DNA from 2 places in the Parabacteroides sp. AM17-47 genome. Region 2 is predicted to be linked to the other one. Evidence: riboswitches for the same ligand, from Rfam matches in the RefSeq annotation. Region 2 holds a riboswitch; the other holds the start of a gene.
The links. Region 2 has a riboswitch for cobalamin ahead of DW205_RS05030 (Ig-like domain-containing protein). Riboswitches for the same ligand answer to the same signal wherever they lie in the genome.
Positions count from the first base shown of each region.

Region 1: linked by a shared signal. The riboswitch ahead of DW205_RS09115 (ABC transporter substrate-binding protein) and the one ahead of DW205_RS05030 (Ig-like domain-containing protein) in region 2 are both predicted to bind cobalamin.

Region 1 covers NZ_QTLI01000009.1:131,870-140,187, forward strand. Annotated here, with positions in the region: gene DW205_RS09085 (thiamine pyrophosphate-dependent enzyme) at 1-620, shown strand, start outside; gene DW205_RS09090 (Gfo/Idh/MocA family protein) at 625-1,728, opposite strand; gene proS (proline--tRNA ligase) at 1,837-3,318, shown strand; gene DW205_RS09100 (formate--tetrahydrofolate ligase) at 3,417-5,084, opposite strand; gene DW205_RS09105 (hypothetical protein) at 5,478-5,990, shown strand; gene DW205_RS09110 (precorrin-2 C(20)-methyltransferase) at 6,039-6,743, opposite strand; cobalamin riboswitch at 6,810-7,009, shown strand; gene DW205_RS09115 (ABC transporter substrate-binding protein) at 7,072-8,235, shown strand; gene DW205_RS09120 (iron ABC transporter permease) at 8,245-8,318, shown strand, end outside.
Region 2 covers NZ_QTLI01000005.1:75,190-83,507, forward strand. Annotated here, with positions in the region: gene DW205_RS05025 (DUF5074 domain-containing protein) at 1-2,271, opposite strand, end outside; gene DW205_RS05030 (Ig-like domain-containing protein) at 2,286-3,953, opposite strand; cobalamin riboswitch at 4,153-4,356, opposite strand; gene DW205_RS05035 (PHP domain-containing protein) at 4,560-5,603, opposite strand; gene DW205_RS05040 (DUF5074 domain-containing protein) at 5,752-8,318, opposite strand, start outside.

The DNA of each region.
Region 1 (8,318 bases), on a different contig from region 2:
ACGACGCCATATTTACCGTGGATACGGGTATGACTTGTGTATGGGGTGCCCGCTATTTGCAAGCTACGGGTATGCGGAAGATGTTGGGATCATTCAATCATGGCTCGATGGCGAACGCCATGCCGCAAGCGATAGGGGCGGCATTGGCTTATCCCGGCAGGCAAGTCGTGGCGTTGTGTGGTGATGGAGGTATCTCAATGTTGTTGGGCGACCTTGCTACGATCGTGCAATACCATTTGCCGATTAAATTAATCGTGTTTAATAACCGTTCCCTAGGAATGGTAAAACTTGAGATGGAGGTAGCCGGACTGCCGGATTGGCAGACCACGATGCTGAACCCGGATTTCGCCCGGGTCGCCCTTTCAATGGGAATGGCGGGCTACAACGTGATCAACCCCGACGATGTATTCCCCACCTTGCAGAAAGTGTTTAACGCTGACGGACCGGCCTTGGTTAACATCATGACCGATCCGAACGCATTAGCGATGCCTCCCAAGATTGAGTTCTCCCAAATGCTTGGTTTTGCCCAAACCATGTATAAGTTAATGATGGAGGGGCGAAGCAAGGAGGTCTTGGATACCATCGATACGAATCTAAAACATTGGAAAGAGGTGTTTTAAACTCTCAAAAGAGCTGGATAACCGCTTTAGATTTTGCGCTTTGAATGGCAGCGTCCAATATCCGTACTACCATTAGGTTATTCTCCAACGAGGAAAGGTCCGTGGGAGGTACGTCAATCTCTTTACGGACGGCGGCTTTCAAGAAATAAAAGGAATCATTATAAGGAGCGTTCAAGGAAGGTGCTATTTCTTGGCGCTCCTTTCCGTTGGTATAAATTCGCATTTCCTTAGGTGTATCTTGGTAAATATATCCTTTGTCGCCATAGATATGCATATCTTTTCTACCCATCGGCCAACACCATGATCCCATGATCTGGACGGTTGCGGAAGGATATTCCACGATAATAGTTGCGTCATCGTCTACCTTGGGATAAAGATTCGGTTTATTCTGCCGTAGTACAGCGTATACGCTAAGGGGCTTTTCATCTTTCATGAGACGGGTGGCTAAGTTGGCTCCGTAACATCCAAAATCGATAACCGCCCCGCCGCCATTCAGCACGGGGTCGGTTAACCAGTCCGTGAACTCTTTTCCGCAGTTGATCTCGAAGGGACCTTGATGCCCGTCGTATACGTTGATACGATCGATCTTCCCGATAGCACCGCTGTCAATAAGGCGGAATGCCTCATGGTTGGTATTATACCACGTAGTCTCGTAGTTGGTAAGCAACAAGATATTTTTCTCACGGGCGAGCGATGCCATTCGGGTAGCATGTTCGTTATTTACGGCCAATGGTTTTTCTACCATAACATGTATGCCTCTCGGCGCGCAAGCCTCTACCACACGAAGATGGTCGTAGATCGGCTCGTATACGATGACCGCCTCCGGATGGGTCTTGTCCAGCATCTCGCCAAGGTCCGCATAGAACAGGTTTGGATCTAGCTTATCCCGCAGACCGTTATGTTCCCGTAAGTAATCATCTTTCTCGGCGACTCCTACAATCTTGAAATCGCCTCTATCCAAACGGCTTATCACCTCCCATAGATGTCCGTGGGATACCCCTGCCACGGCCAGTCGCAAAGGCTCTCCATCTTGCCCTTTCGCCGTGAGAGTTAAGAACGTAAATGTACATAACATAAGTAAGTAACGTGTGATCTTGTGTATATTCATGATATTATCTATATATAGTTTTTACAAAGATATACGATTATTTCTTACCTTTGCAACCCATTACTTATTCAGATTAAGGAAAACAGTATAATTTAGAAATATAAAGAAATGGCAAAAGAGCTGAAAGAACTTACACCGAGAAGTGTAAACTATTCGCAGTGGTACCAAGATTTGGTAATTAAGGCAGATTTGGCGGAGAATTCCGCCGTGCGTGGTTGTATGGTGATCAAGCCTTACGGATACGCTATCTGGGAGAAGATGCAACGTATCCTAGACGATATGTTCAAGGAAACCGGTCATGTGAACGCTTATTTCCCCTTGCTGATCCCGAAGTCTTTCTTAAGCAAAGAAGCTGAGCACGTAGAAGGGTTCGCCAAGGAGTGCGCCGTGGTTACTCACTATCGTTTGAAGACAAATCATGACGGTACGGGGGTTGTCGTAGATCCGGCAGCTAAACTGGAAGAGGAATTGATCATTCGCCCGACTTCGGAGACCATTATATGGAATACATACCGTAACTGGATTCAGTCTTACCGTGACCTGCCTATCTTGTGCAACCAATGGGCGAACGTGATGCGCTGGGAGATGCGTACTCGCTTGTTCCTTCGTACGGCTGAGTTCTTGTGGCAGGAAGGCCATACCGCTCACGCTACTCGTGAAGAAGCGGAGATAGAAGCTAAGAAGATGCAAGACGTTTATGCGAACTTCGCAGAGAATTATATGGCAATGCCGGTAATAAAGGGCGTGAAGTCTGAGAGCGAGCGTTTCGCCGGTGCTTTGGATACCTATACGATCGAGGCGATGATGCAGGATGGAAAAGCTTTGCAGGCGGGAACTTCCCATTTCTTGGGGCAGAACTTCGGTAAGGCTTTCGACGTTACTTTCATCGACAAGAACGGTAAGAGCGACTATGCTTGGGCTACTTCTTGGGGTGTTTCCACACGTTTGATCGGAGCGTTGATTATGTCTCACTCTGATGATAACGGTTTGGTATTGCCTCCACATTTGGCTCCGATACAGGTTGTGATCGTACCGATCTACCGTAGCGCTGAGCAATTGACGCAGATCAGCGAGAAGGTCGCTGGTATCGTGGCTAAATTGAAAGCGTTAGGCATTTCCGTGAAATATGATGACGCTGATAACAAGAAGCCGGGCTGGAAGTTCGCTGAGTACGAGTTAAAAGGTGTTCCCGTGCGTTTGGCTATGGGTGGTCGTGATTTGGAGAATAATACAATCGAAGTAATGCGCCGTGATACTTTGGAGAAGGAGACGATCACTTGTGATGGCATTGAGGAATACGTGAAGAATCTGTTGGAGGAAATCCAAGCGAATATCTTCAAGAAAGCGTACGATCACCGTGAGGCTAACATCATAAACGTAGATACGTATGAGGAATTTAAGGAGAAGATCGAGGATGGCGTCTTCATCATGGCCCACTGGGATGGAACCCCGGAAACAGAAGAATTGATCAAGAACGAGACGAAAGCTACGATCCGCTGTATTCCTTTAGCTGGTGATAAGACTCCGGGTAAGTGTATGGTGACAGGTAAACCGTCGGCTTGCCGGGTACTGTTCGCCAGAGCTTATTGATCGCCCCCCGGTTTCGGGGCGAGAGTGGTTATAAAAAAGGTACGCCTTACTGAATGTGTGAGGCGTACCTTTTTTTATTTAAATTGTTTTACTGTCTATTAACTCAATCCCTCAATCATGCCATCCACGATATCGATCTTTCGGGCTTGCGGCTCTTTAGGGAGCCCCGGCATACGCATGATCTCGCCCATGACGACAACGATCATCTCGGCTCCGTTATTGATGATTACATCTCGTACTTTTAGTTCGAAATCCTTGGCGACCCCATAAGCTTTCGGATCGGAAGAGAATGAATATTGAGTCTTGGCGATACAGATCGGATAATGGGAAATACCCAAGCTTTCGATCTGACGCAATTTTTTATCGGCCAAAGTCGTATAAACAATCGAAGAGGCTCCGTATATCTTCTGGGCCACTTTTTGTACCTTCGTACGGATCGGATCATTCAGATCATATGTATATTGTAAAGGAGCGGAAGGATGATTTTCGATCGTATCAACCACTAAGCGGGCAAGTTCCGTACCCCCTTCACCTCCTTCAGAGAAAACGTTATTCATGGCGAATCCAACCCCTTTTTCCTTGCAATGCTCAGCCACTAAAGCGATCTCCTCGTCCGTATCGGTAGCGAAACGGTTGAAAGTCACGATTACTTGCTGTCCGAAGCTCTTCATATTCTCAATGTGTTTATCTAAGTTAGCGAATCCGTTCTTTAATCCTTCGATATTCGGTTCCTTGATTTCTTTTTCAGGAACGCCACCATGAAGTTTCAAGCTCTGGGCAGTCGCTACGATGACTGTCAGTTTCGGTGAAAGCCCCGCTTTTCTACATTTGATATTAAAGAATTTCTCCGCGCCCAGATCAGCGCCGAAACCAGCCTCCGTAATCACATAATCTCCATAAGTAAGAGCCATTTGGGTGGCCAATATGGAATTACATCCATGGGCGATATTAGCGAAAGGACCTCCATGTACAAATGCGGGAGTATTCTCCGTTGTTTGTACTAGGTTCGGCAGTAATGCGTCTTTTAGCAATACGGTAATAGCTCCGGCTATGCCAAGATCATTTACCGTGAAAGGCTTATCTTCGTTTGTATAACCCAATAAAATATTTCCGACACGTCGTTTCAAATCCTCTATATCCGTAGCCAAGCAAAGGATCGCCATGATCTCTGAAGCGGGAGTGATGTCAAATCCGGTCTCGGTAGGGACACCGTTCGCCGAGCCTCCTAGACCCGATACGATGTTACGTAAGCTACGGTCGTTTACGTCAAGAACCCGTTTCCATTTGATCTCCTTCAATCCCTCGCAGGTGTTGCGAGTCTGATAAATATAGTTATCCAATAAAGCGGTAATCATATTGTGGGCGGAAGTAACCGCATGAAAATCCCCTGTAAAATGCAAGTTGATGTTTTCCATAGGAAGCACTTGGGCATATCCACCTCCGGCAGCACCACCTTTCATGCCGAAACACGGGCCAAGAGACGGCTCACGTAAAGCGACCACCGCTTTCTTCCCTATTTTATTCAGACCTAAAGCCAGACCGATCGAAACCGTAGTCTTTCCGATTCCCGCTTTAGTGGGAGTGATAGCGGTCACTAAAATTAAATTATGCTGGTCCATTTGCTTTTTATCGATCAAATGGATAGGAACCTTGGCAATATACCTGCCATAATTTTGTACTTCCTCACGAGGGATACCTAACGTTGTCGCAACTTCCTTAATTTTACGCAAGTCTGTTTCTCTTGCTATCTCAATGTCCGATTTCATGTGCTTTATGTAAGTTTATATAGTTTGAACAAAGTAAATCTAATTTATTATAATAACAAAATGATACGGAACAAGGTTTTCCCCCTTTATGGAATAATAAGATTGTGTTATTTTGATATTTTTGTGCGAAGATGGCGATGATCTTGCTTTTTGTGATAGCTGTTAGGCTTGAAATTAAACTTTTTGTAAAGTGAACTTTGCAAAAATCATACGTTTTGCTTGTCGCACTCTTAAAGAATTATAAAATAGTCTTTAAAATTATCCATCTATGATAATTTGATTAATTTTGTGGTGTCGCAACGATAAAAAGAAAGATAAAATGATTTGAGTGTGATAAATTGAAATAGATAAGAGATTAATAACATTAGCAATATAATATGTAAATTTAAGGTTATGTCAACAGTAAGATTTAGTCAGGTTACATTTGCTACTAAATCGTGGGTAGCAGAAGCATGGGAAAAGATGGTAGTGGAATTGTTTAGCGGCTGTGTCGTAGCGGAAGTCAAACAATTGGATGAAGTATGTGAATCAAAGTGGGAAGTAGAATTGAAGAAGCTTCAAAACGAGGTTCATTCTTTATGTCATCATGCGATCCATCAATTGCTCCCGATAGCCGGCTCTTATCAACAGGCATTACTGGATGACGTTGCCCAAGCCTATACGGTATACGCTCCGGAAGAAGCAGAGTCTATCTTCAACCGGGGAAACCAAGCGATCGAGGATATCAAAGGACATGTATCGGGTATTCGCTACAACGCTTGTAAAATGCGTGAGGCGAACCGTAAAGTAAGCGAGTTGGAAGATATGCACGCAAAAGCGATCATGTACCATAATTCAGTGAAACCTTATATGGATACACTTCGTTTCCATATCGATCAGCTTAAGCATATATTGCATGTAGCGTAATAAGATGGGCTGTCCGGGTTTGGTTACTCTCCGGGCAGCCTTCTTCTTTTAGCGAGGTTGGACAATCAGTAGGGAGAAATAGGGGAAATCCTTGGAATGTATAATGGTGATATCAGTAGTATAATATTCTTTTCCTGTTCCAACATTCTCGAAATAATGAAAAACCGCCTTATCCGCATACTGCCGGATACAAGTATGAATAGCCTCTTGGCAACCCGGTAATTTCATGATGACGATGATCATTCCATTTTCTATTTTTGCCGAAAGTTCATCGAACGACGCAGTCCCGGGGATTACATTAATTTGCTCCTCTTGTTTTACGATATGTATCCCGGCCAAAGCACCTGCCGCTATAAATGCCGGAATTCCTGCGATTCGATCTACCGGGATTCCTGCTTCCTCGAATTTATCGTATACATATTGTATAGATGAATAAAAACCAGCGTCTCCCTCGGCGACGATCACGATTTGTTTTCCTTTCAAATATTCAGCTTGGGCATCCAGAAACAATTCGTTATAAGCGTTTAACGCATCTGTCCGTTCCTTACTCATTGGCAAAATAAACGGATGGATCAAGGATTCGTCTACCTCAATAGCTTTCAATATATCCGTCGCCCGAGATATGATTCCATGCTTGCCTTGTGTAGCAGGACAATAGATAATATCAGCCTTTTGTAATGTATTAAGCCCTTTCAGCGTAATTAATTCCGGATCACCGGGACCTAATGAGACGAAGTGAATAGGATGATTCATGTGTATTTGTTTTTATTTGAAACGCAAAAGTCCTTAAAATTGCGGATGTATACAAATATTCTTACTACTTTTGTCGCTGTAATAGGCTCCGCTTATCTCTTTTTCTGGGAGGCGGATTAAAAGGGAACCGGGTGAGAATCCCGGACAGACCACGCTGCTGTGAACTTCTAAACATTCGGACAATACCTTGGCCACTGGTTTCGTAATCGGGAAGGCGTCCAGAATGGAAGTAAGTCAGAAGACCTGCCGGTTCATAAATAAATGTTGCTGTCCCGTGGAGCAGGACGAGAGTAACTGTCAATGATCAACTGTCAATTAAACAAGGATTATGAATAAGTTTATAGCGAGTGGATGCTTGCTTTTATCGGTATTGACTTTATCATGTACTTCAGGTATCCGTGAAAAAGGAGAAATAGGGAAGACGGCTTCCGTAGAGCAATCCGCATTCTCGCAAGAGCAGGTTAAGCCTTTATACGCCCAAGGATTCAAGCTTACCTATGCGGATCAATATGTCTTGGCTGATATCCAAGATCCTCAAAACGAGGAAAGCACCACGTTTCATTATGCGTTCGTAAAAAGAGGTTCGAAACCCACGGGGATTCCTGTTGATTATACGGTGATAGAGCTTCCTATCCGAAGCGTTATCTGTATGACTTCCCTGCAATTATCGAATTTTATTAAATTGGGTGCCTTGGATAAGGTCGTTGGGATTACCAGTACACGGCATTTGTTCAATAAAGAGATGAACGAACGCCTGAAAGAAGGTAAAACCGCAAAGATCGGTATAGAGGGAAATTTCGATAACGAGGTTATCATGAGTATGAATCCTGATTTGATCCTTGTATCGCCATTCAAGCGGGGAGGCTATGAGACGCTGAAAGACGTGGGTATCCCCTTGATTCCCCATTTGGGTTATAAGGAGACTACGCCATTGGGACAAGCTGAATGGATCAAGTTCATAGGCTTGTTGTTAGGGGTAGAGAAAGAGGGCAATGAGCGTTTTGCCGCCATTGAGAAGAGGTATAATGAATTAAAGGAACTTACGGCGGATGGCAATGTTAAAAAACGTCCGATAGTTTTTAGTGGCGAGTTACGGGGTGGAAACTGGTATGCCGTAGGAGGAAAGAGTTTCTTGGCACAGCTTTTCAAGGATGCCGGCGCTGATTATTTCTTGAAAGACGATGAGCGATCCGGTGGTGTTACATTAGACTTCGAGACGGTCTATAACCAAGCGGACGATGCTGATTACTGGCGTATCGTGAATAGTTTCCCGGGAACGTTTAGCTATGAGGCATTGAAAGAGCAAGATCCTCGTTATGCGGATTTCCGTGCGTTCCGGGAGAAAGGGATTATCTATTGTAATATGAAGAACACGCCGTTTTATGAGAGTATGCCGACAGAACCGGAGATCGTCCTAGCGGATTTGCTTCATATCTTTCATCCGGATTTATTACCGGATCATGAGCCGGTCTATTATTCTCGACTTAAATAAGGAACACTGATGAGACATTCAAATACCCTATGGATGCTGGCGATTGTCACGGCTATTTTTGTTCTAATCTTTTTGAATTTGGT
Region 2 (8,318 bases):
GGCATTGTCCGGCCTAACAATAGCGGAAAGCTGTAGCTTGTCATTCAGATTCATCGTTATGACATCTTCTGGCAGCAACTCTCCTGAAGATGCGAATCGCAATTCTATTTTTTCGACAGGTATAAATGTTTCTACCGTTACCTTACGTTTAGTTACAGACAAAGTTTCTCCGGTTATTTCCGATTTAATTGTCGCAATAATTTCAGCGACACCAGCAGAATGAGCAGTAACATTCGCATAATATGCCGTTCCTTCCACCGTTACGATATTTTCATCGGATGAAGTCCACTCTATCTTTTCTCCTAATTCTATTCTATTATCTACAGGAGTCAGCACTCTTTCTTTTGTTTCTCCAACATATAATTCTACAGAAGATTCCTTTAATGTCATTGCTGGACGCTTGACAGTAACAGAACATTTCGCAGAAAGTGTCGGGCGTATCTTACTCTTCGCTGTAATTATCGCAGTACCATAAGTGACACCAATGACAGTACCATCTTCCGAAACCCTCACAATTTCAGGATGAGAACTACTCCATTCTATTGTCTCTTCCGCTAATCCTGTAACAGCCAATGTTAAAGTTTTTTCTTTTCCTTCCAGTGTCACCTCTTTTTCATTAAACTCAAAAGGAGCTACTGTTGAAGTTGTCAACTTTACGACAACTTGTTTATTTACGATCTTACCATTTGAGTTAAAACTCAAATTAAGTTGAATTTCTTTCGCTTCTTGGATACTCTCCACGATCGGAGCAATAGTCAACGTGTTATTTATCACCTCCGCACTAATTAGTTCCGGATTCGGATTCACAATCGTAGTAACAACCGCTGAAATCATATTATCACCATCTTCTATAATCTCATCCATTGATTTACTATACTTCGTATTTTCAGCGGAAAACGTAATTTCGCTAGGTAAACCGTCTGTGATTGTCGGAGCCATGTTATCCGGGAACACCGGTAAAGCCGGGAACCAATAATTCACTTTCTCATAAGGATAGCGACCTACCATTGTTCCGTTCGTATCCCCTCTTCCATCTGTTTTAATTACCGCTAATTCATGTTCCGGATTTAAAAATTCATGATAAAGGAAACAATACATATTATCATCTACCGGATCAATACGGAATCCCGTACCATAAAGACGCCAATCTCCTTTATCTAGCTTTGAAAAATCAAATACTTGATAAAAAGAATCCTTATCTATGTCATAACAGAAAATCTTATATCCCGTGAACCAACTACCGGAACCTTGCCCTTTCCAATAGATCTTATTCTCTTTCGTACTGGCACAGAAACCATCGGCGGTCCATGCATACCAAGAGTTGGGAATCTCCTCAATACCATCCGATGTAGGTATATCTATTTTTTGGGTAGTCAATGTATATGGATTCACTTTCCACATATAAGGCATTGTCGCTCCGGTACCTGTTAACTCGAATGTCACGCTGGCCCATAAATTACCATCTTTAGAAAGCACGATAGAGCCCAAGCCGTGATTACTATCATCCCCTGGTTTCAATATCGTTTTCACTACTATATCTTTTTCTGGATCAATCACCAACAATCCTTTCGTTTGATGTACCGCAAATACATATTTTCCAACACGAATCATGGTTCCAATCTGTGAATGATACAAATCGCTGGAAGAAATTCCCGTTGTTCCTTCGATCGCGCTGGCATCTATAGACATCTGGTTTTCATCATATTTTCCGGTTTTTTCATCGTATCCTGTATGAAAAATATAAATACCATTACTCGTTCCGATATAACCTTTCGTCAGATCCACTCCTAAAAAAGAACGTCCATCAGCTCCTGCGCTGTTGATCGTCTGAAATTCCTTCTTCACTTGCATCGTTTTCGCGTCAATTACCGCTAAGCGACTTCCCTCTACAGATGCCGCACCATCTTTTGATTGCTTGGACACGATATACAACAAATCCCCATAAATCGTACCGAACTGGCTCGTACATCCCAATTCATGTCCCAGATTCTCTTTTTGGAACGCGTTATACGTCCAAGTCCCATCATCCGACAGAAAGTTCACCGAACTGTTTTGGTGCCCGTACCAATCCTCGTTTACGATAAAGGTACCTTTCGTGTAATCCACGCTTCCATTGGATCGAAGCATCGAGGCTCGTGCCTGCGAACTGGGCAATTCCGGTAATTGCAGTTTCTGTTTCTCTATCGGATTCAGATCCCGCAAACCGGTTTGGCCGGCTACCGACAGAGCCGATAGCAAACAGACCATACTTAAGTAAAGTGTTCGTCTCATGTTAATGAATTTAATTATTGAGTAATATGAATTTTAAATGTCTTTTTATCGCCATCCTTTTCGCCTATCAATAGATAATTCCCGGATGGAAGAGATATTGGATGAAGTTCCTCCCGGACTTGAATCACAAAACGTTCCAGCATTTTCCCGTTTATCTGCATTAAATAGATTTGATATCCGGCTAAATGCTCAAAGCGCAACGCTCCATTCTGATAGGAAACCTTTGGGATAACGGGAACCATAGTCTCATTGCTCACCGGATCAGAAGATTTTTCTACCATATAGGTATCGATCACGTCCAAGCCATTCATGACTTGGATCTCTATCCGATAAGCGTCATCCTTCCCTAGGTTCTTCAGAGGGACCGATACCTTGCCGGAAGTAGCCCGTAAGCCTTTCGTCAGTAGTTCAGTAATGATATTGCCTTCCGCATCCGCTACGTAAGTGCCTATCTTTTTATAATTTCCATTCTCATATCTGTAGACACGGACCTCATAGGAGGTGGCTTCCTCCACTTTAGGGAATGAGATAACCGCCCCGGTCCCTTCAAAATCGATCTCAGGAGTAACCGTCTCCGTTACCGTCACTTCGCAAACAGTGGTATATCCGCCATCTACCGATTGGGCTGTTATTTTCACCACACCGAACTTGGCACCTGTTACGACCCCATCTTCTACCGTTGCTATACCTGTATCGGAACTACTCCAAATAACCTGCTTATTATCAGCGTTTACAGGAGAGATACTAGCTACAAGGGTTGCATTTGCTCCTGCTTGTAAACGCAAAGAAGACTTATTGAGAGAAATGGATGTTACGTGTATCACCGGGATCTCGGGTTCATCCCCTCCACCTCCAGAGGGTATTGTCGCTGCGACAAAGACATCTCCGGGCTGAGTTCCTTCTGATGTATTCATATTTCCATTCCAACTCCACGCATCCCAACAACCATCCGTCAATACACGGCTTGTAGCACCTAAACCTGAATAACTAAAATTCGAGGTTTGACTACTTCTCACAAAATAACTCCAATAACCATAATACCAACCGGCTTGCCAATGAATGCCATTGCTACAACTCCAATGGTCATAGTCATAAGATGGATATCCATATCTTTCCGCATTTATCGGGTGATAGATAACCCCGGTTTGTACGCCTTGTCGAATAGCCGCCGCTACGTCCCCCGCCGGATTTTCAGGAAAACCAGTCTGCCCCAACAAAGGATTCGTAATAGGAGGTTCAAATTTGAAAGCATTCTTCGGTTCATTCTTGGCCCCATCCAAGTCATATCGAACGTCCAGATTATCCCCATATCCAATACCATCAATCGTATAACCCATCCAACCCGTATATTGGGTTAATAAAAGAAGTTTCGGATCGGCCTTCGCTATCGCCACGATCATATCGTGTCCGGTAGCCTCGCCATCCCAGCGATATCCCCAAACCATGGCATCCGGTTGATTCCCATCATGCCATTCGATCACTAAAGCGGCTCTCTTGCTGCCGCTTCCTACCCAGAACTGGATGTCGTCAAAAGAAAAGCTGGCGTCAGCCCTTAACTGGGACTTTGGTTTCACCGGCACATTCGGAGCCGAGGGATGTGGTTGCCCTTGAACCAATCCTTGCGCCGAAAGACCTACTACACACAAAGCCATTACAAAGAAAAGAGATAGAATTTTTCTCATAAGCTTTTATATTAAATGTAAAACTCCAAAAAACGATCAAGAGGGAATATAAAAGAAAGATCAAATAATCATGAATATTTCCATAGTCCGGGAGGTACTAAGTCACGATTTACCCGATCAATCCTTCATCTAAAACAATATTCACTTCGTATATTTCCCTTTTTTGAATCCTACGCTAAACCCCGGTAGCGTAAAATCGCGGCGGTTATCCGGCATTGGCAGGTCTTCTGACTTACTCCACTTTAGAACTTCCTTCCCGTTCCTTCCGGAAACAGTGGCAATGAGTTGATGTCTAAAGCTTTTTTGGAGCTTACAGCAGCGGGACTGTCCAGGTTTCTCACCTGATTCCCTTTTAATCGCCGTACCTGAATAGGGTAGGCGAACCAATACGGCAGCAAATTTATGAAAAACAATTCAAAATATACACAATATTATTAAATGCTTTTTTGACTATACTGCATATTGTATAAATTTTAAAAATAAGGACGAGGGAAATACGGACTACTATCCATAAAAAACGCGGTTACTATCAATAGTAATCCGATTTAATATAGATACCCACATGATCAGCTCGGATGAAAACAGGGGAGCTGGATGAAAATTGACTCATACCAAGAAATCATCGAAATAAATCGATAGGTTCTTATTCCTGCCGATAAAACAGTTTTTCATTATCCAACTATTTTCCTTAGGATTCATCATTATAATCGTTTTTCTTTCCGGAAGCAGGTATAAATTGTTTTCGCAATATATGACGAAAGGAATATCAGATATATTGGTTACCTCCAAACACGTATTCCTCATTCGCTTAACCCGAATACAGGCCTTGACCAATGGGGTCAAGCATTTTTCTTCTCCCGCGATTTTCCCATCGAATAACGCAGCCGTACGACCGACGAACAATGCCTCCCTTATCCCTTTCTCACTTCTTTCTTCCGAGAATACCAGTGTCAGGGGACGTAGCCCTTTCCTGTATATCCCGGAAAGAACACAATGAGCGTCGCTACTTGCCATAAACGCTTTCTTAAAACAGGAACACCATTCTAATGCAATCGGGTAAAAGTCCTTGTAAGACATGACTTCTATACCGTCGATCATGTCCTCTTGAATCAGCTGTTCATGTATAGGATATAAAGTGGCCCTATGATCCGGCCAGCCGGGATGATTCCACACAATAAATGCCCCTTGCCTTTTCGCCTCGGCAATAGATTCCACAGGATTTTCTTTCTCCATAAGATTGACATCTTGTACGAACAAGGCGTTCAGGTGCCCCAAGGGTTTGAAACGTGTTATTTCCGCTCCGGGAATCACGATAAAGTCCATGTCATCTGCGGCTTTTTTAGCGATTTTATAAGATTTGTTTAAATCTCCTTTCAAAACATCCTTGTTGATCCGGTGCTCGATATGGTCAGTGATCGCTATCGCATCCAATCCCTCCTGCCAAGCCTCATATATCCTTGCGTCGGGCCATACCAAGCCATCAGAGAATACCGTATGGGTATGAAAGTCGCATTTTAACGTCTCGTAATTACCGAATCCCGGAATCTCGATCCGGTCTCTTATGAACAAGTGATCGATATGCGTTAGCTCGTAAACATCCTCCTCCTCAGAGGTTTCACCCGGCAATGCGGGAGCTATAAATCTTCTCATGCTTAAAATTGCTCAATAACGGAGTACTAAGATAGAAATAAAGAACAAAATTTTCTCATAAGCTAATTAATTTAAAATGTCATTCATATCACATTGTTATAACGATAGGAAGGAGAGCCTTTTGACTCTCCTTCACCTTGTTTCGATATTACTTGATTACGAACTTCCTCGTTATCCGGTCATTGCCATTGATGGCAGTGATGATATAAGATCCTTTGGAAAAACTCATCAAACGGCTCTCATTCAAATCGGTCACCTCAAAAGCATCCAATACCGTACCGTTGAATCCTACGATATAGCAACGATAGCTTTCCAGATTATTCAAATGCAGATAGCCGGCGTAATAATAGATACGGGCCTCACCCGCACCTATCGTCTCATTGCTGACCGTCCCGGAAGAGGTAGAGAACGGTTCACTATAGAATGTGCCTACCACCTCTTTCTTTCCGTCTTTCTCTTTAACAGCCGTAATTTTCACGATATAATCAGAATCTTCATCCAAATCCCGCAAGGATATAGCGATCTTACCCGGAGTACCTAAACGCAGATCGCTTCGCAAGCCGGTGAGGATATTCCCGTCCGCATCCATCGTGTAAACACCGAACAATACGGGAACCTCATTCACATATTTGTATACGGAGACCTCATAGAAGGTAGCCTCTGGCACTTTCGGGAAGGTCAGCGTAGCCGTGGAATCAGCGGCCTCAACCACTGGTTTATCCAAGTCCGGGTCGGTTACCGTAACCTCGCAAGTGGCCGTATAACCACCGTCATCCGTTGTTACGGTTATCGTAGCGACACCGGCAATTCCGGCGGTAACCGTACCATCGTCGGCTACGGAAGCAACAGTAATATCCGAGCTACTCCATGACACGGATTTATTTTCCGCATTTGAAGGAGTGACAATCGCAGCTAAAACAGCCGTCTCGCCCTTATCTAAAGACAAAGAAGAAGCATTTAAAGAAACCCCTGTAACTGAAGAGGAAGGAGCCTCCGTAACCGGAACTACCGTTACATCACAATAGGCAGGAATATCTCCGTAATTCGTATATACCCAAATGCGAGTAGAACCTCCTGAAATAGCGGTCACTACACCGTCCACAACGGTAGCGATCTCCTTATTATCACTTTCCCAATAAACTGTTTGATCCACTTCTTCCGGATTCTCTACGGTTGGTTTTACTTTAACTGTCGGAGTTAACGTTATCGTACGACCTAGTTCTATCGTAGCTTGATTCTTATTCAACGTTACAGTATCTATATCACATACGACATGGACTAAACAAGAATCGACAAACTTGCCATTTTCCATATTCGCATAGACCCAAGTAGAGCCCGCCTTTTCTCCACGAATACGTCCATCATAATAAATATATAATATATCTTCATCAGCGGCCGTTATATCGGGCATTGTCTGAGATGCGTCATCAGGCGCATAAATCCATTCTAAGCGACCAGACTTCGAGATATCGATTGTCATCTCATGCTGTTTTAATTCAAAAGATTCCACATGGATTGAATCAACGATTATTACGCAAGTATCGGTTATTCCTCCGTATTTTGAAGTAACGACGACATTTGATTTACCCGGACGAACGAAAGAAACCTTGCCATCGCTAGACACGCGCACGGGGCTCATACTGGTAGACTTCCATGTCAGTTCTTGGAATGTAGCATCCCCCGGATTAATAGTTGCGGTCAATTGAGCGAAAGTGTTCGGTTTCTGGCAAATCGTATCTTTATCCAATTGGATGCTCGTTACAGGAATCTCAACCGCAACTTTACAAGTCGCTTTTACATCCGCACCACTTAACGGAGACACCGTAATGATTGCCTCACCATATTTTTTCGCGGTCAATACACCATTCTTATCAACCGTAACAACATCCGGCGTATCAGAAACATACTTCATTGGTACGGCACCTATCGAATCTGGTGTTGTCGTTATCGTCAATTGCTGCGTGTTACCCGGTTTCATAGAAACAAATGTCAAATCCAATTTAACCGCATCCGGCCATTGTACACAATTCACTTTACATTCCGCAGTTTTCGATCCATCTTCCGTAGTCACCGTAATGGTAGCTTCACCTGCTTTAATAGCCGTAATTAAGCCTTTCTCTGAAACCGTGACAATATCCTCATTCGAAGATTTCCAACTAACAACCGTATTTGTAGGCTTAGCAGGTATAAACGTAGGTTTCAATGTATAAGTATGTTGCTTTCCATTCGAATTCGTATTTAGGGATATTGATTCCGGTAAACTCACGGATTGAATATTGGCTAGAACCTTGATAACACAGCTATCCATTTTGGATGAATCTGCGCTCATAACCTTAATAACAGCTAGTCCATCCGCAAAAGCCGTAACCAATCCCTTATTATTCACATGAGCGACCTTTGTGTTCGAGGAGTTCCAAAGCAATTCAGGTAGAACCGCTCCTTCAGGATGTAATTTAACTTTTAACTGGAGTGTACCATCACGCTGTACACGGGTCGTATCACTCTCGACATCTAAAGTCAAACTTTGGACTGAAAGAGAAACATTTACAAGACAAGTGTCCTTCTCATTACCTGCTGACACGATAATTTTGGCAGAACCTTGAGCAACAGCGGTTATTTCTCCATTCACCACACTCGCCACATTGCTGTTCGAAGAAGTCCATACGGCAGAAACACCTTCGGGAACAGTCACCTTTAATGTGGATTTTTCACCCA